DNA from 4 places in the Achromobacter sp. FW305-C-13 genome. Region 1 is predicted to be linked to each of the others. Evidence: predicted binding sites of a transcription regulator. Region 1 holds the regulator's gene; each other region holds the start of a gene.
The links. Region 1 encodes LexA, which represses DNA repair genes until DNA is damaged. Its sites were predicted from a motif close to ACTGTATNNNNATACAGT; they were not measured.
Positions count from the first base shown of each region.

Region 2: the regulator LexA is predicted to act here: its motif matches at 1,727-1,744, upstream of AC3WMU_RS03885 (VRR-NUC domain-containing protein).
Region 3: the regulator LexA is predicted to act here: its motif matches at 2,861-2,878, upstream of AC3WMU_RS22625 (PA0069 family radical SAM protein).
Region 4: the regulator LexA is predicted to act here: its motif matches at 927-944, upstream of imuA (translesion DNA synthesis-associated protein ImuA).

Region 1 covers NZ_JBYSYN010000001.1:593,599-598,077, forward strand. Annotated here, with positions in the region: gene lon (endopeptidase La) at 1-1,805, shown strand, start outside; gene lexA (transcriptional repressor LexA) at 1,918-2,568, opposite strand; gene AC3WMU_RS02815 (amino acid aminotransferase) at 2,722-3,921, opposite strand; gene uvrB (excinuclease ABC subunit UvrB) at 3,998-4,479, shown strand, end outside.
Region 2 covers NZ_JBYSYN010000001.1:873,976-878,454, reverse strand. Annotated here, with positions in the region: gene AC3WMU_RS03890 (ATP-dependent DNA helicase) at 1-71, opposite strand, end outside; gene AC3WMU_RS03885 (VRR-NUC domain-containing protein) at 68-1,711, opposite strand; gene AC3WMU_RS03880 (c-type cytochrome) at 1,888-3,201, opposite strand; gene AC3WMU_RS03875 (GMC family oxidoreductase) at 3,214-4,479, opposite strand, start outside.
Region 3 covers NZ_JBYSYN010000003.1:813,836-818,314, forward strand. Annotated here, with positions in the region: gene AC3WMU_RS22610 (phosphoadenylyl-sulfate reductase) at 1-383, shown strand, start outside; gene cysD (sulfate adenylyltransferase subunit CysD) at 424-1,332, shown strand; gene AC3WMU_RS22620 (sulfate adenylyltransferase subunit 1) at 1,375-2,673, shown strand; gene AC3WMU_RS22625 (PA0069 family radical SAM protein) at 2,886-4,277, shown strand; gene AC3WMU_RS22630 (hypothetical protein) at 4,337-4,479, shown strand, end outside.
Region 4 covers NZ_JBYSYN010000001.1:1,037,674-1,042,152, reverse strand. Annotated here, with positions in the region: gene AC3WMU_RS04635 (amino acid permease) at 1-20, shown strand, start outside; gene AC3WMU_RS04630 (2-keto-4-pentenoate hydratase) at 17-802, opposite strand; gene imuA (translesion DNA synthesis-associated protein ImuA) at 983-1,687, shown strand; gene AC3WMU_RS04620 (Y-family DNA polymerase) at 1,617-3,086, shown strand; gene AC3WMU_RS04615 (error-prone DNA polymerase) at 3,100-4,479, shown strand, end outside.

The DNA of each region.
Region 1 (4,479 bases):
TTCGCGGCCGCGTGAAGAAGCAGATGGAAAAGAGCCAACGCGACTACTACCTGAATGAGCAGGTCAAGGCCATTCAGAAGGAGTTGGGCGAAGGCGAAGAGGGCGCGGACATCGAAGAGCTTGAAAAGAAGATCATCGCTGCCCACATGCCCAAAGAGGCGCGCAAGAAGGCCGATGCCGAGCTCAAGAAGCTCAAGCTGATGTCGCCCATGTCGGCCGAAGCCACCGTGGTGCGCAACTACATCGATACGCTCATCAACCTCCCCTGGAGGAAGAAGAGCAAGATCAACAACTCGATCGCCAATGCCGAGACGGTGCTGGACAACGACCACTACGGTCTGGAAAAGGTCAAGGAACGCATCCTCGAGTATCTTGCCGTGCAACAGCGCGTGGACAAGGTGAAGGCCCCGATCCTGTGCCTGGTTGGACCTCCGGGCGTGGGTAAGACCTCCCTGGGCCAGTCCATTGCCAAGGCGACGAACCGCAAGTTCGTGCGCATGGCCTTGGGCGGCGTTCGCGACGAGGCCGAGATCCGTGGCCACCGCCGGACGTACATCGGCTCCATGCCGGGCAAGATCGTCCAGAACATGTCGAAGGTCGGTGTGCGCAATCCGCTGTTCCTGCTTGATGAAATCGACAAGCTGGGCATGGATTTCCGTGGCGACCCCTCGTCCGCGCTGCTCGAAGTGCTGGATCCGGAACAGAACCACACGTTCCAGGACCACTACATCGAAGTCGACTTCGACCTGTCGGACGTCATGTTCGTGGCCACCAGCAACACGCTGAACATTCCGCCGGCGCTGCTCGACCGTATGGAAGTGATCCGCCTGTCCGGTTACACGGAAGAGGAAAAGATCCATATCGGCCGCGACCATCTGCTGCCCAAGCTGATGAAGAACAACGGCGTGAAGGACAGCGAGCTGACGGTGGACGATTCCGCGCTGCGCGACATCGTGCGCTACTACACCCGCGAAGCCGGTGTGCGTGCGCTCGAACGCGAAGTGGGCAAGATCTGCCGCAAGGTCATCAAGCAATTGCTGACCCAGACCGATCGCGCCAAGGCCGAAGGCAAGACCTTTGAGGTCAAGCCGGTCAATGTCACGGGTGAAAACCTGAGCGACTACCTGGGCGTGCGCCGCTACACCTTCGGCATGGCCGAAAAGGAAAACCAGATCGGTCAGGTGACCGGCCTGGCGTGGACGGAAGTCGGTGGCGACCTGCTGACGATCGAAGTCGCGGACATGCCCGGCAAGGGCGTCATCCAGCGCACCGGTTCGCTCGGCGATGTGATGAAGGAGTCGGTCGAGGCGGCTCGTACGGTGGTGCGCTCGCGTGCCCGCCGTCTGGGGTTTGCTGACAGCGTCTTCGAGAAGCACGACATGCACGTGCACGTGCCGGAAGGCGCGACCCCCAAGGACGGTCCGTCCGCGGGTATCGCGATCACGACCGCCATGGTTTCGGCTTTGTCGCGCATCCCGGTGCGTGCCGATGTTGCCATGACCGGCGAGATCACGCTGCGCGGCGAAGTGCTGCCGATCGGCGGCCTGAAGGAAAAGCTGCTGGCTGCGCACCGTGGCGGCATCAAGACGGTCTTGATCCCGGAAGAAAACGTCAAGGACTTGGCGGAGATCCCGGACAACGTCAAGAACCACCTTGAGATCGTGCCGGTCCGTTGGATCGACAAGGTGCTCGAACTGGCCCTGGAACGTCTGCCTGAGCCGCTGGCTGAGGAAGAAGCGGTAAAGGAGCCCCTGGTGGCCAAGCCGGCTGAGCCGGGTTCGACCGATCCGGTGCTCAAGCACTGATCACGACCCCAAGGGCGCCTTCGAAAGAGGGCGCCCAATGAAAAACCCCGCTGCGGCGGGGTTTTTCTTTTGCGCCAAGGGCGCGTTGGCGCCAGAGGCTTTGAAGGACGGGCTAGTGCAGCGCGTGCGTGCGGATCAGGCCAACCGCAATGCCTTCCAGTGCAAATTCCTGGTCGGCTTCCACCACGATCGTTTGGAAGTCCGGGTTTTCGGGCAGAAGCTCGATATGCCCGTTGGTGCGCTGCAGGCGCTTGACGGTGACGTCGTCGCCCAGGCGGGCCACGACGATCTGGCCGTTGCGGGCTTCAGAGGCCTTCTTCACGGCCAGCAGATCCCCTTCGAGGATGCCGGCGTCACGCATGCTCATGCCGCGCACCTTCAACAGGTAGTCGGGCGCTTGCGCGAACAGGTGGGGGTCGACGCCCACTTCGCGTTCGACGTGTTCAGCGGCAAGAATGGGGCTGCCGGCGGCGACACGGCCCACCAGCGGCAGCAGCAGCTGCGCCAGCGAGGGTATGGGCAGGGAAGCCTGCGAAGAGGCGGAGGCGCCGTCCTTCAGGCGGATGCCCCGCGAGGCGCCGGCGGTAAGCTCGATGGCGCCCTTGCGGGCCAATGCCTTGAGATGGTCTTCCGCCGCGTTGGGCGAACGGAAACCCAGGGCCTGGGCGATTTCGGCACGCGTCGGCGGGAAGCCGGTGCGCGTGACGGTTTGCCGGATGAGGTCCAGGATTTGTTGCTGGCGATCTGTAAGTTTGCTGGCCATGGCGATGATCCGGTGCGAGCGGACTGTACATATATACAGCGCCATTCTGGGGGACGTAGCGCAAAAAAGCAAGCCAGTCCAGGGCCCCTTCAGCAAAACGGAGCCCGAAGGCTCCGTTTTTCAGCAATCAGGCCAGATGGCCCAAGCTCTGGGTTACAGCACGGCGGCGATGCCGGCGGCAACCTTGTCGATGTTGCCGCTGTTCAGGGCGGCGACGCAGATGCGGCCGCTGGAAACGGCGTAGACGCCGTGTTCTTCACGCAGGCGATCCACTTGCGCGGCGGTCAGGCCCGAATACGAGAACATGCCGCGTTGCTGCAGGACGAAGCTGAAGTCCTGCTTGCCGCCGTGTTCCTTGATCTTCTCGACCAGTTGCTTGCGCATCAGGCGGATGCGGTCGCGCATGCCGGCCAGTTCTTCTTCCCACATGGCGAAGAGTTCCGGCGTGTTCAGCACCGTCGACACCACCGTGCCGCCATGGGTGGGCGGGTTGGAGTAGTTGGTGCGGATGACGCGCTTCAACTGGCTCAGCACGCGGGTGGCTTCTTCCTTGCTGCCAGCCACGACCGTCAGTGCGCCCACGCGTTCGCCGTACAGCGAGAACGACTTCGAGAACGACGAGCTGATGAACATGGTCATGTCCAGGTCGGCGAACAGGCGCACGACCGAGGCGTCTTCCGTCAAGCCTTCGCCAAAGCCCTGGTAGGCGATGTCGAGGAACGGGACCAGATTGTTTTCCTTCACGACGGCGGCGATCTGCTTCCACTGGTCGGCGGTGGGGTCCACGCCGGTCGGGTTATGGCAGCACGCGTGCAGCACGACGACGGTCTTGGCCGGTGCGGCCTTCAGGTCCGCCAGCATGGCGTCGAAATTCAGGCCGCGGGTGGTGGCGTCGTAGTACGAGTAGGTGCCGACTTCGAAGCCAGCGCGCTCGAACAGGGCGCGGTGGTTTTCCCAGCTGGGGTTGCTGATCAGGACCTTGGAGGTCGGCAGCAACTGGCGCAGGAAGTCGGCGCCGATCTTCAGCGCGCCCGTGCCGCCCAGAGCCTGGGTGGTCAGAACGCGGCCGGCGGCGGCCAACGGGGATTCTTTGCCCAGCAGCAGCGCTTGAGCGCCCTGGTTGTAGCCGGCGATGCCTTCGATCGGCAGGTAGCCGCGTGCGGCGGCGGCCTCGATGCGGGCGGTTTCGGCTTTGCGTACGGCGCCCAGCAGGGGGATCCGTCCCTGATCGTCGTAGTACACGCCCACGCCCAGGTTGACTTTACCGGGACGCGTATCCGCGTTGAATTGTTCGTTCAGACCAAGAATGGGGTCGCGCGGCGCGAGTTCGACGGAATCGAAAAGGTTGCTCATGGGACTCTGATGAGGATGGGTGGACGCAGTACGGTGTGCTGTGGATAATGGGGGGTTTACCCTGGAACAGTCTAGCATGCCCAAGAGCCCAATAGACCCGAGCAGCGCGGGAGATCTGAATGATGATCTCGCTGCGGATCTGACGGCGGCGTCGGCATCGGCTGCGCCCCTGCCGGGGCGGGAAGTGAAGCCCGGATTCGTCGAGTATCCGGACAGCCCATTTCAGCTTTATCAGCCTTATCCTCCTGCAGGCGACCAGCCCGCGGCCATCGACGGCCTGACGCAGGGGGTCGAAGATGGCCTCATGTTCCAGACGCTGCTGGGCGTGACGGGATCGGGCAAGACCTACACCATGGCCAACGTGATCGCCCGGATGGGGCGGCCCGCCTTGGTACTGGCCCCTAATAAGACGCTGGCGGCGCAGCTCTACGCTGAAATGCGGGAGTTCTTCCCGAAGAACGCCGTCGAGTATTTCGTCTCTTACTACGATTACTACCAGCCCGAGGCCTACGTGCCCACGCGCGACCTGTTCATTGAAAAGGATTCGTCCATCAATGA
Region 2 (4,479 bases), 280 kb from region 1:
AAACGCAAGTCCAGATCGCCCGCCCGCGCGGTGAACTCGCACAGCGCACGCACCGCCACGGCATAACTCATGCGGCATCCTCCCGCCAACTGACGTGGCAGACGCGAACCGGCATTCCATGCGACACGCAATACTGCAGCCAACGGATCTGGTTATCCTGCAGCTTGTCGCCAGGCCCTTTGACTTCGACCAGTTCGTAGCGGCGCTGTGCCGGCCAGAAACGGATCAGGTCCGGAAAGCCCGAGCGGTTGGTCTTGACGTCCCGCAGCAGCCGAGTGAAATACAGCTTCAGATGCGCGGCCGGCAGGCAGTCCAGCGCTTGTGCCAACAGCGTGTCCGACAACGCGCCCCAGAACACGAACGGCGATTGCACGCCCGATTTTTCCGCATAGCGCTGCAAGATCACATCGCGATACGCGTGCGTGTCCAGCTGCCCCAGACAGTCGTTGAACAAAGCCGCGCGGCGCTGGTGGAAATCCGGCGCATCCAGGTCCGCCGGGGCGCGCTGGAACGGATGGAAGAACGCGCCCGGCAACGGCGCAAAGACGGCGGGCCAGCACAGCAGGCCGAACAGCGAATTGATCAGCGCGTTCTCAACGTAGTGAACCGGCGCATCGTCCTGATGCAGGTGGTCCCGGGTAACGAATTCCACCGGCATCGGCTCGGCCGGCCGCAGCAAGCTCAGATCCGTGCGCAGCAAGGCCGGGGCCGCCGCCCGCGCGGGCGCGCCCTGCCCCGCGCCCCGATACAGGCGCGGCAGCATCCGCGCCACGCGCTGGCTTTCCTCTTCGCTTTCGGGCGCGGATTGCGCCTGCAAGGCCAGCGCCAAGGCCTCGCCATACTGCGCCATGCGTTCATGCACGCGTATGCGGCGATGCCGCGCGCCGGGGTACGCGCAGCGCGCGTACACGCGCTGCGCCGCCGCCCAGTCCTGCACCCGCTCGCACGCCTGCCCGATCCGCAGCAGCACCTTGGCGCGGCGCTTTTCCAGCCAGGGGTTCTGGCTGGCGCAATCGTCCACCGCCCGCAGCAAGGCGTCCAGTTCGGCGCCTTCGTCCAGCGCCGCCCGGCAGGCATGCAAGGCCAGATAGCCGTCCACGTCCGCCCGCGTCTGGAATGCCCGCGACGACGCCTCGAACGGCACGGCCTCGTACTGGAACACGCCCAGGTCGGCCAATACGAATTCCGACCAGTCCTGGTACAGGTTGCCGAAGAACATCAGGCGCAAGCGTTCGCAAAGATCGCCCACCATCACGCGCCACACGGGCTCGTCGGCCGCGGGGTTCCAAGCCGCATAGGGCTGGGGCGCATCGTGCCGAGCCCGCAAGGCCTCCAGCAGGTCCGCCTTGCGCGCCGCCGGCTTGACCGAGGCATCCCCAAACAGGCGGCAAAGCTCGGGCTTGGTATGCAGGGCGAACAGCTCGTCCAACGTCATTGGCGCGTCGGCGTCCAGCCACCCCAGCGCCTGCAGCGGCGCCGCGGCATCCTGCGTGCTGGCGATTTCCTCATAGACCAGCCGGCTGGCGCGGAACCACGGCCCGCGCCGCATCAGCATGCGCACCATCAACGCCTGGGACGACTGCGGCAAGGCCTGGAAGTCTTCCAGGAAACGGCGTTCGCCGGCATCCAGCAGGTCGGCGTAGCGGTCAGCGACCCACGCCAGCGCGCGCTGGAAATTGTGAAGGTAGTAGTAACGGTGCGGGGGGAACATCGGCCGGGCCGGATAGCTGGTGTTTTATCCAGTAATCATAGCAGGCGGGTAATCCCCGCGTCTGCCCGTGGCGGACAATCTGGGCGCGACGCATCAAATAAAAAAGCGGCGCCGGAAAGCCTGGACTTTCCGGCGCCGCCATCATGCGGAACCGTCTTGCGGAACCGCGGGGCGCGTTAACGCGCGGGCTGCGCGGCCGCCCCCACTTCCTTGCGCACCTTGGCCACATCCGACGCGCTGACTGCCGCGCCCTTGTTGCCCCAGCTGGACCGCACGAAGGTCACCACGTCGGCGACTTCCTTGTCGGTCATGCGCCAGTCGAAGCCAGGCATCGCGTAGGCCGTGGGCGCCGCCGTCGTGCCCGGCATCTGCGCGCCCTTGAGCACGATGTGGATCAGCGAGGCCGGATCGGCGGAATTCACCGTCGAGCTCAGCGCCAACTGCGGGAACGTTTCCGTATAACCCTTGCCGGTGCTGCGGTGGCAGGCGGCGCAGTTGTTCAGGAACGCCATCGCGCCATCGCTCTTATCCTTGCCGGTACGCAGCGCTTGCGCCACGGACTCGTCATAGGCCAACGGCTTGGTCGCGTCCTTGTTGACCGGCGGCAAGCTCTTCAGATACACCGCAATGGCGTTCAGATCGGCGTCGGACAAGTGCTGCGTGCTGTCCTCGACCACTTGCGCCATGCCGCCGAACGCAGCCGAATGGCCGTTGCGGCCAGACTTCAGGAAGACAGCAATGTCTTCCTTCGTCCAGTTGCCCAGGCCGTCGGTGGCGTCGCCGCGCAGGTTCTTGGCCAGCCAGCCTTCCACCACGCCGCCCGACAGGAAGGCCGAGCCGTCCGCGTCGCTCAGCGCCTTTTCCTGCAAGGCGAAACCGCGCGGCGTATGGCAGGTGCTGCAATGGCCCAGGCCTTCGACCAGGTACTGGCCACGCAGCAGCGCTTCGCGGTCAGCGCCCTTCAAGTCGCTCGCAGCGGGGCCGCTGACGACGTCCGGTGCGAACATCCAGCGCCACACGGTCAAGGGCCAGCGCATCGACATGGGCCACGAGATGTCCGTGTCCTTGTTTTCCTGCTTGACCGGTTCCACGCCATGCATGAAGTAGGCATACAGCGCCTTCACGTCATCGGGCGTGACCTTGGCGTACGCGGTGTACGGCATGGCCGGATACAGCGAATGCCCGTCGCGAGCCTTGCCGTGGCGCACGGCCTGGTCGAAGTCCTCGTAGGTGTAGTTGCCGATGCCCGTCTCTTTGTCGGGCGTGATGTTGGTCGAATAGATCGTGCCCAGCGGCGACTCGATGCCCAGTCCGCCGGCGAAGGGCTTGCCGCCCTTGGCCGTATGGCAGGCGATGCAGTCGCCGGCGCGCGACAGGTATTCACCCTGCTTGATCATCTGCGCATCCGCCGCGGCCGGCGTGCCGTCCGCCGCGAATGCGGCGCTGGCGACCAGGGCCGAGAAGGCCGCAACAATGGTTTGCTTCAACATTGTTCCGTCTCCTTAAGCCTGGACCAGCGGGCCGGGGTTCTTCAGATACTGGTCGCGGATCGCCTGCGCGGCCCAGAAGGCCAAGGCGCCCACCAGCCCGGTCGGGTTGTAGCCCATGTTCTGCGGGAACACGCAGGCGCCCATCACGAACACGTTCGGCACATCCCAGCTTTGCAGGTACTTGTTGACCACGCTTTCCTTGGGGTTCGAGCCCATGATCGCGCCGCCGGTGTTGTGCGTGCTTTGGTAGACGCGCGTGTCATAGCGCGCGCCCTTCTTGCGCACGGCCACGAAGTGCTTCTCCGGATTCATGGCCTTGGCCACGGTCTCCATGCGCTTGCCCATGTAGCCCAGCATGTCGAACTCGTTGTCATGCCAGTCGAACGTCATGCGCAGCAGCGGCTGGCCATAGGCGTCCTTGTACGTCGGATCCAGCGACAGATAGGCGTCGCGGTACGACATCACCGAACCGGAAATGCCGATGGTCATGAAGCGCTGGTACGCGTCCTGCACACCCGCTTTCCAGGCCGTGCCCCAGCTGGGGGTGCCCGGCGTCGTCGGCGTCTGCTTGATGGGACGGCCGCCGTAGCGCACGTGGCGGATGCTGGCGCCGCCCAGAAAGCCCAACGGGCCGTGGTCGAACTGGTCGCCGTTCAAGTCGTCCATGCCCACGCCGCCCGCGCCGGTGCCCACGAAGGGGTTCAGCTGGGTGCCCTTGGGCAGCAGCACGTTCACCGCGCCGTTCATCTGGTATGCGTAGTTCTTGCCGACCACGCCTTCATTGGTCTTCGGGTCATACGGCTTGCCGATACCGGAGAGCAGCAAGAGGCGCACGTTGTGCATCTGGTAGGCCGACAGGATCACCAGATCGGCAGGCTGGTCGATTTCCCGGCCCTGGGCGTCGATGTACGTCACGCCGATGGCCTTCTTGCCGGTGGAATCCAGATTGACCTTGATCACCTGCGAATGCGTGCGCAGCTCGAAATTCGGCTTCTTCAGCAGCACTGGCAGGATGGTCGTCTGCGGCGACGCCTTCGAGTACATGTAGCACCCGTAGTTTTCGCAGAAACCGCAGAAGTTACAGGGGCCCAGGCGCACGCCGTAGGGGTTGGTGTACGGGCCCGAGGCATTGGCGGCGGGCGCCGGATACGGATTGAACCCGACTTCGCGCGCGGCCTTCTCGAACAACTGCGCGCCATACGTGTTGGGCAGCGCGGGCAGCGGGAATTCCTTGCTGCGCTTGCCTTCCAGCGGGTTGCCGCCTTCCACGATCTTGCC
Region 3 (4,479 bases), on a different contig from region 1:
GCCAGATCCGCAAGGTCGAGCCGCTCAAGCGCGCGCTGGCCGGGCGTGGCGCGTGGATTACCGGCCAGCGCCGCCAGCAGTCGACGACGCGCGGCGAACTGCCGCTGGAAGAGCAGGACGCCACCTTCGGCCTCTACAAGTTCAACCCGCTGGCCGAGTGGAGCGAGGAAGAGGTGTGGGCCGTCATCCGCGCGCTGGACATCCCGTACAACCCCTTGCACGACCAGGGCTATCCGTCGATCGGGTGCGAACCCTGTACGCGCGCGATCCGTCCGGGCGAAGACCTGCGGGCGGGGCGCTGGTGGTGGGAGTCGTCGGACTCCAAGGAATGCGGCCTGCATGCGGGCAACCGAGTCATCAGTGTCGTGGCGCGCGGCGACTGAGGCCTGCCATGAATTCAAAATCTGTTTTAGGGGAATACCTATGTCTGCTGTGATCCAACGCAGCCACCTGGATTGGCTGGAATCGGAAGCGATATTCATCTTGCGCGAGGTCGCCGCCGAAAGCGAAAACCCCGTGTTGCTGTTTTCGGGCGGCAAGGACTCTGTGGTGCTGCTGCGCCTGGCCGAAAAGGCCTTCCGCCCCGGGCGCTTTCCGTTCCCGCTCATGCACATCGATACAGGGCATAACTTCGACGAAGTGATCGCCTTCCGCGACCAGCGCGCCGCCGAACTGGGCGAGAAGCTGATCGTGCGCAGCCTCGAAGACTCCATCAAGCGCGGTAGCGTGGTGCTGCGCCGCGAAACCGATTCGCGCAATGCGGCCCAGGCGGTGACGCTGCTGGAGGCCATCGAGGAATTCGGATTCGACGCCTGCATCGGCGGCGCACGGCGCGACGAGGAAAAGGCGCGCGCCAAGGAACGCATCTTTTCGTTCCGTGACGAATTTGGCCAATGGGACCCCAAGGCGCAGCGGCCGGAGCTGTGGAACCTGTTCAACACCCGGGTGCACCGCGGCGAGAACATGCGCGTATTCCCGATTTCGAACTGGACCGAGCTGGACGTCTGGCAGTACATCCAGCGTGAACAGCTGGCGCTGCCGTCGATCTATTTCAGCCATGAGCGCGAGGTGGTGCGTCGCAAGGGGCTGCTTGTGCCGGTCACGCGCCTGACGCCGCCGCAGGAAGGCGAACAGGTCGAGCGCCTGCCGGTGCGGTTCCGCACCGTGGGCGACATCTCGTGCACGTGCCCGGTGGCTTCCGACGCCGCCGACACCATCGCCATCATTGCCGAGACGGCGGTGACCGACATCACCGAGCGCGGCGCCACGCGCATGGACGACCAAACTTCCGAGGCCTCGATGGAGCGCCGCAAGAAGGAAGGTTATTTCTGAATGCAGTAACCGCCGGCTTCGGCCGGCGGCAGGGGAACGCACATGAACGCACTGAATGACTCTTTTCTTTCCGGCGCCGGCAACGGCGTGCTGCGCCTGATCACGGCGGGCTCCGTCGACGACGGCAAGTCCACGCTGATCGGCCGCCTGCTGTATGACAGCAAGGGCGTGTTCGCCGACCAGCTGGACGCGATCTCGCGCGCCAAGCACAAGCGCGTGGCGGGCGACGGGATCGATTTCTCGTTGCTGACCGACGGGCTGGAAGCCGAGCGGGAGCAGGGCATCACCATCGACGTGGCCTATCGCTACTTCTCCACGCCGACGCGCAAATTCATCATTGCCGACGCGCCAGGGCACGAGCAGTACACGCGCAACATGGTCACGGGGGCCTCGACGGCCGACGTCGCGGTCATCCTGATCGACGCCACGCGCGCGGCCGACGGCAAGTTGCTGGCCCAGACCAAGCGGCACAGCACCATCGCGCGCCTGCTGGGCATCCGGCACATCGTGGTGGCGGTCAACAAGATGGATCTGGTGGACTGGGACCGCGCCGTGTTCGAGCGCATCCGCGATGCCTATGCCGATCTGGCCGGCAAGCTGGGCTTCGCGCATTTCGATGCGCTGCCGCTGTCGGCGTTGAACGGCGACAACGTCGTCACGCTGTCGCCGAAGACACCGTGGTACGAAGGCCAGCCCCTCTTGGCGCTGCTGGAATCGCTGGACCTGGCCAGTGATGGTCGCGCGCTGCCGTTGCGCTTTCCCGTGCAATGGGTGGCGCGCCACGATGGCGACCGCAAGGATGATTTCCGTGGCTATGCGGGTCGCGTGGCCAGCGGCGTGGTGCGCCCGGGCGATGCGGTCACCGTGCAACCGTCGGGCGTGACGGCGGTGGTGCGCGAAGTACGCGTCTTCGATCGCGCGCAGGAGGAAGCGGTGGCCGGAGACTCAGTGACGCTGGTGCTGGACCGCGACGTGGACGTGTCTCGCGGCGATGTGATCGTGCACACGGCTGCGCCCGCGCAAGTGGCGCGCGAGTTCGAAGCCGAGCTGTGCTGGCTGGATGCGCAGGCGTTGAATCCAGCGCGCAAGTATCTGCTGAAGTCCGGCACGCGATTGACGTCGGCGAAGATCCGCGCGGTGCTCTCGCATCGCGACATCCACGAATTGCAGGAGGTCGAGAACACCGAAGGCACCTTGCGCATGAACGACATCGGACGCGTGACATTCACCACGCGCGAGGCGTTGGCGGTCGATCGCTATGCTGATGTGCCGGCCACGGGAGCCTTCATCCTGATCGATGAGGCCACGCATCAGACCGCGGCGGCGGGCATGTTGCGCTGAAGCTTGAACGGGCTGGAAAACAACGGATTTTCAGCCCGGATTTTGCTGTTGTTTTTCTTCCAAATCCAATGCTGGTGCGGCTCTCCGGGCCATATCGCCTGATGAAATCGATTTGTTCAGACGAGGCCCGCGTCTTGCGGTAAAGTGGGGCTGTCTTACGAAAAGGCTTTTGGTGCTTGTCAAAACCACTGTGTTTTTGTACAGTAGTTTTTATGGCACGCACCGATCATTCTTTTCCCGCCGGTTCTGGGTCCCCGGCTGCCGCCCCCGCCGCCTTGCGCGGTCGGGGTGCGGTTACTAATGTTCGGCATCGCTTTCAGCGCGATGACCGCGTGCAGGTCGATGACGGCTGGTCCGCGTCCGGTCTGCCGGCGGATTTCGTAGAGTCCGTCCCCGAATTTCCTTCCGATGCATCGTCCGCCGCACGGGTCATTCCGATCCTGCCGGATTCACGTCTTGCGCCTGCCGCTCCCAAAACCACGGTCACGGCCGAAGAAGCGCGCAAGATGCTGTCGCGCAACGATTCACCCGATATTCCGTTTGATGTGGCCGTCAACCCTTACCGGGGCTGCGAACATGGCTGCGTGTACTGCTACGCCCGGCCCACGCATTCCTACCTGGGGATGTCTCCCGGGCTGGACTTCGAAACCCGGCTGGTAGCCAAGGCCAATGCCGTGCAGGCCTTGCGGGCTGAGCTCGGCCGCCCCGGTTACAAGCCGTCGCCCATCAACATCGGTTCCGCTACGGACGCCTACCAGCCCATCGAACGCGAATGGCGGCTAACGCGCGGCTTGCTCGAACTGATGCTGGAAACCCGGCATCCCCTCACCATCGTTACAAAGAACGCGCTGGTCGCCCGCGACGTGGACTTGCTGGCCGCGCTGGCCGAACAGAAGCTCGTGGTGGTCTACATGAGCATCACGTCTCTCGACGCCGGCATGGCCCGCACGCTGGAACCCCGCGCCGCCGCGCCTTGGCGCCGACTGGAGACCGTGCGCACCCTGACCGAGGCCGGCGTGCCGGTGGGCGTGCTGGTGGCGCCGGTCATCCCGTTCATCAACGACGAATCCATGGAACACATCCTCCAGGAGTCCAAGGCGGCCGGCGCGCATTACGCCAGCTATACCGTCTTGCGCCTGCCGTGGGAGGTCAAGACCCTGTTCGAAGACTGGCTGAACGCCCATTTTCCCGACCGCGCCCAGCGCGTGCTGCACCGCATTGAAGACCTGCGCAATGGCCGCCGCAACGACCCGAATTTCGGCTCCCGCATGCGCGGCACCGGCATCTGGGCCGATCTGCTGCGCCAACGGTTCGCCGTGGCCACCCGAAAGCTCGGGCTGAACCGCCATCGGCTTGCCCTGGACTGCGACCGTTTCCAGCCGCCTCTGGCCCCGAATGCGACGCCGTCGCTGTTCGCCGCGGCCGCATCGGTGCCTTCGGGTGCGTCCGCAGCGTCCTCTTCCGATTTTCAATCCCCGGTTGGCGCGCAAGCGTCTTCAGGGGTCCCCTTTTCTGATGGGTTGCCGGCGGTCAGCGGCGCAGTGGGCCGCGGTGCGCGCCAACTGCGCGCCATGGCCGCGGGCCAGTTGTCATTGTTCGATTGATCGCCGGTCGATACCGCGGTGCTCGCCGCGGCATGGAATCGTTTCTCCAAGGAGTTCCTATGAACACCGCTGATATTTCCGTCTTGTCGGACGAGCTTGCCGTCTCGCTGAACCCGCTGCGTCGCAGCGCGCATCGCGCCCGCGCGGTTTGCGCCAAGTTGGCGGGCCTGGCCATGCCCTGGACCACGTCGTCGGCGGATGC
Region 4 (4,479 bases), 440 kb from region 1:
ACGCGGACATGCGCTTCTAGAGGCTGAGCGTCAGCTCCTGGTCGAGGTAGGTGGCGCGCAGGACGTGCCCTGCCCCCACGATATCGAAGGGTTTGCACATGGCGCCGGTGGAGACGATCTCGCCGGCGCGCAGCATCACGTTCCGGTCGGCCGCGTGCGCGTAAAGCGCCGCCAGCGAACGCAGCGGGTCCGTCGCATCGTCGCCGGTCTGCGCGCGGGCCTTGACCTGCCCGTCCAGCGACACCGCCGCCGACGCATCAACCTGACGCAGCAGATCGGCATCCAGGCCGTCGCTGAACGGTGCGCTCACGACCAGGGCCTCGAACCCGACGTTGTCGGCCACGAAACTGGGCCACCCCACCGCGCGGCGGTCGACGAAGCGCGAACGCACCAATTCGAACGTGACGCAGGCGTGGCGGATGTCGGCGGGATCGACCTCGCGCCCCGCTAGCGGGGGAAGGTCGCGCGCCAGGACGAACGCGATCTCGCATTCCACGGTGACGGGCGCATTCAAAGGCAGACGCACCTGGGCGCCCGAGCGGTGCAGGCGCTGTGCTTCCAGCTGGCCGATCAAGGGCCGCGACAGGTTGCCGGCGCGCAATTGCGCCGGGCTGCCGACCCCCAGTTTCCATCCGCCCCGCACCCCGCCCGCGGCGCGGAACAGCGCGTCCTGCGCGGCGTAGCCTTCCGCCAGGGTTTGGGGCCGCAGCGCCACGGGAAGGGCCTCGAGCTGGGTCTCGCGACGCCATTGGTCAAGCAGGAGTTCCGCGGTGGCGGCGGGGTCGAAGGGGGAAGTCGGCATGGGCAAGGGAAAAGGGGGAATGTTACGGGCGCAAGCCCTTGGGGCGGCAACCCGAACCGGGGCCAGATCACATGATAACGATATCGTCCGGGACGATCCACGGGGGCTGGAAGGCCGGTACAATACTGTATATTCATACAGCATAAGCCTTTCCCTTTCCCGACCCGGGCCTTACCCGCCATGCAGTCCCCTGAACGTATCCACCCCGCGTTGTGGCGCGCCACCCAGATGGCCAAAGGCGCCGCCCGCAACCTGCCCACCGGGCACGCTTCGCTTTCCGCCGAGCTGCCGGACGGCGGCTGGCCGTTGGGTGCGTTGATCGAACTGCTGACCCCGCACCCCGGCATCGGCGAAATCCGCCTGCTGCGCCCGGCGCTGGCCCAACTGGAAACGCGCCGGCGCATCGCCCTGGTGCAACCGCCGCACGCCCCCCATATCGCCAGCTGGATGAGCTGGCGGCTGGATCCCCGGCAGTTGCTGTGGGTGGCGCCGCAAAAGCCCGTCGATACGCTATGGGCCACCGAACAGATCCTGAAGAACGGCAGCTGCGGCGCCCTGATCTGCTGGCTGCCCCACGTGCGCCCCGAATCCCTGCGCCGCCTGCATCTGGCGGCCCAGGCCAGCGATTTGCTGTTCATCGCCGTGCGCCCGGCCAGCGCAGCGCAGCACGCCACCCCCGCCCCGTTGCGGCTGGCGCTTGCGCCCGCTCCGGGCGGATTGTCCGTCCACATCCTGAAACGCCGGGGTCCGGTCTGCGACACGCCGCTGTACGTCGCCCTGGAACCCGGCGCCCTTACGCCTTCTTCCCCCCGCCATGCGCCTTTGGATCGCCGTCTTCCTGCGCTGCCTGCCGCTGGACGCACTACGCCCGCACTGGCCGCTTGAAGGGCAGGCGTTCGCCGTCCTGGACCAGGAACGCGTCGCCGCCCTCACCCCCGCCGCCCGCCAGGCCGGCGTCAAGCCGGGCATGCGCCGCGCCGGCGCGGCGGCTATCGCCCCCGACGTCGAACTGTTGCCGCGCCAGCCCCAAACCGAAGCCGACGCCCTGCTGGGCGCGGCGCTGGCCCTGCTGCAGTACACGCCCGAAGTCGCCCTGGCTGGCGACGACACCGTGCTGCTGAACGTGGGCGCCAGCCTGATGTTCTTTCGCGGCCCCCGCGCGCTCAGCCAGCGGGTCCGCGCCACGTTGCAGGCCCTGGACCTGCGCGTGGCGCTGGGCATGGCCCCCACCGCCACGGGCGCGTGGCTGCTGGCGCACCGCCCCGGCCGCCGCGTGCCCCGGCGCACCTTGACCCTGCCCACGCTGACGCGCCGGCTGGACGCGCTGCCGCTGGCGCTGCTGCCCCAGGCGCAACCGCGCCGGGACTGGCTGGACGACATCGGCTGCCATACGCTGGCAGACCTGCGCGCCCTGCCGCGCGCCGGCCTGCAACGGCGCAGCACGCCCGACCTGCTGCACGCCCTGGACGCCGCCTATGGGCAGGCGCCCGAACTCTATCGCTGGATCGAACCGCCCCACCAGTTTTCGCGGCGCCTCGAACTCACGGACTACGTCGAACACACCGACGCCGTGCTGGCGGTGGCGCGCCGGCTGGCCGAACAACTGGGCGGCTGGCTGACCGCCCGGCAATTGGCGGTGCAGCGCGTGGTGCTCAGCATGGAACACGAACGCGGCCGCCACGCCCGCCCGCCCACCGAACTGGAACTGGCGCTGGCCCAACCCGTCTGGCAGGCGCCGCAGCTTTTGCATCTGCTGCGCGAAAAGCTGAACCACTTCACCCTGGAGGCGCCCGTCATCGCCGTCGCGTTACAGGCGCCCGACACGGTCGAGCAGCCCGCCGCCAGCACCACCCTGTTTCCCGAACCCGGCGGCACGGCGGCCGACCACGCCCGGCTGCTGGACCTGCTGGTGGCGCGGCTGGGCCGCGACCAGGTGCGCCACGCCCAACCCGCCGCCGACCACCGTCCCGAAGCCGCCAATGCCTGGGGCGACGCGCTGGCGCCCCCTCAAGCCCCCGGCCCCTTGCCCTCCTTGCTGGACCGCCCCTTCTGGTTGCTGGAAACGCCGCTGCCCTTGAAACTGTCGGGCCATCGCCCCCAGTACGGCGGCCAGGCGCTGCGGCTGATGCGCGGCCCCGAACGCATCGAAAGCGGCTGGTGGGATCCCGCCCTGACGGTGCGCGACTACTTCGTGGCCGAAGACGCCGCCGCCGCGCGCTACTGGATCTACCGCGAGCGCGACGCGGAACACGCGCGCTGGTTCCTGCACGGGCTGTACGCCTGAGGCCGTCCGCAGCATGCACGACGACTCCTTCGACGCGCTCGATCCATCCGACCTGCCCGCGGCGCTGCCCGGCTATGCCGAGCTGCAATGCCAGTCGAACTTCTCTTTCCTGCAAGGCGCCTCGCACCCGGAAGAACTGGCCGCGCGCGCAGCCGAACTGGGCTACGCCGCGCTGGCGCTGACCGACGAATGCTCGCTGGCGGGCGTGGTGCGCGCCCATATGGAAGCCAAGGCCCAGAAGCTGCCGCTCATCATCGGCGCCACCTTCCAGCTACGCGCCGCCCCGGACGCCGCGCCGCTGGGCCTGACCCTGCTGGCACAGACCCGCGAGGGCTACGGCAACCTGTCCGAACTCATCACACTGGCCCGCACCCGCGCACCCAAGGGCGAATACTGGCTGGCGCCGGAAGACCTGACCGATCCGCCCGAGGGCTATGCGCATTTGCGCCAGTTGCCCGAATGCCTGGCCATCCTGACCCCCGCCTACGGCATCGACGCCGACCGCCTGGCTGAACAGGCCCGCTGGCTGGCGCGTGTCTTTCCGCACCGCGCCTGGGTCGGCCTGAACCTGCTGTACCAGTCGCGCGACGATCTGCACCGCGCCGCCGTCGAAGGCGCCGCCCGCGCGTCGGAATTGCCTATGGTGGCTGTCGGCCAGGTGCAGATGCACGTGCGGTCGCGCAAGCCCCTGCACGACACGCTGACCGGCATCCGCACCCGGCAGCCCGTTTCCCAATGCGGATACGAACTGTCCGGCAACGCCGAACAGCATCTGCGCACCCGCATGCGGCTGGCCACGCTGTACCCGCCCGAGGCATTGGCGCAAACGCTGGCGGTGGCCCGCCGTTGCGCATTTTCGCTGGACGAACTGCACTACGAATACCCCGACGAAATCGTGCCGCGCGGCCACACGCCGGCCTCCTACCTGCGCCAGGAAACGCTGGCGGGCGCGGCCCGCCGCTTTCCCGCCGGTGTCCCGGACCTGGTGGCCGAACAGATCGAAAAGGAACTCGGCCTGATCGCCGACCTGCACTACGAAGCCTATTTCCTGACCGTCTACGACATCGTCCTGTATGCCCGCAACGAAGGCATCCTGTGCCAGGGCCGCGGGTCGGCCGCCAACTCCGCCGTCTGCTATTGCCTGGGCATTACCGCAGTGGACCCGATGCGCGGCAACAACCTGTTCGAACGCTTCATCAGCAAGGAACGCAACGAGCCCCCCGACATCGACGTGGACTTCGAACACCAGCGCCGCGAAGAGGTCATCCAGTACATCTACCGCAAATACGGCCGGCAGCGCGCCGCGCTGACCGCCGTGGTCATTTCCTACCGGCCGCGCAGCGTGCTGCGCGATACCGGCCGCGCGCTGGGCGTAGACCTGGGCGTCATCGAC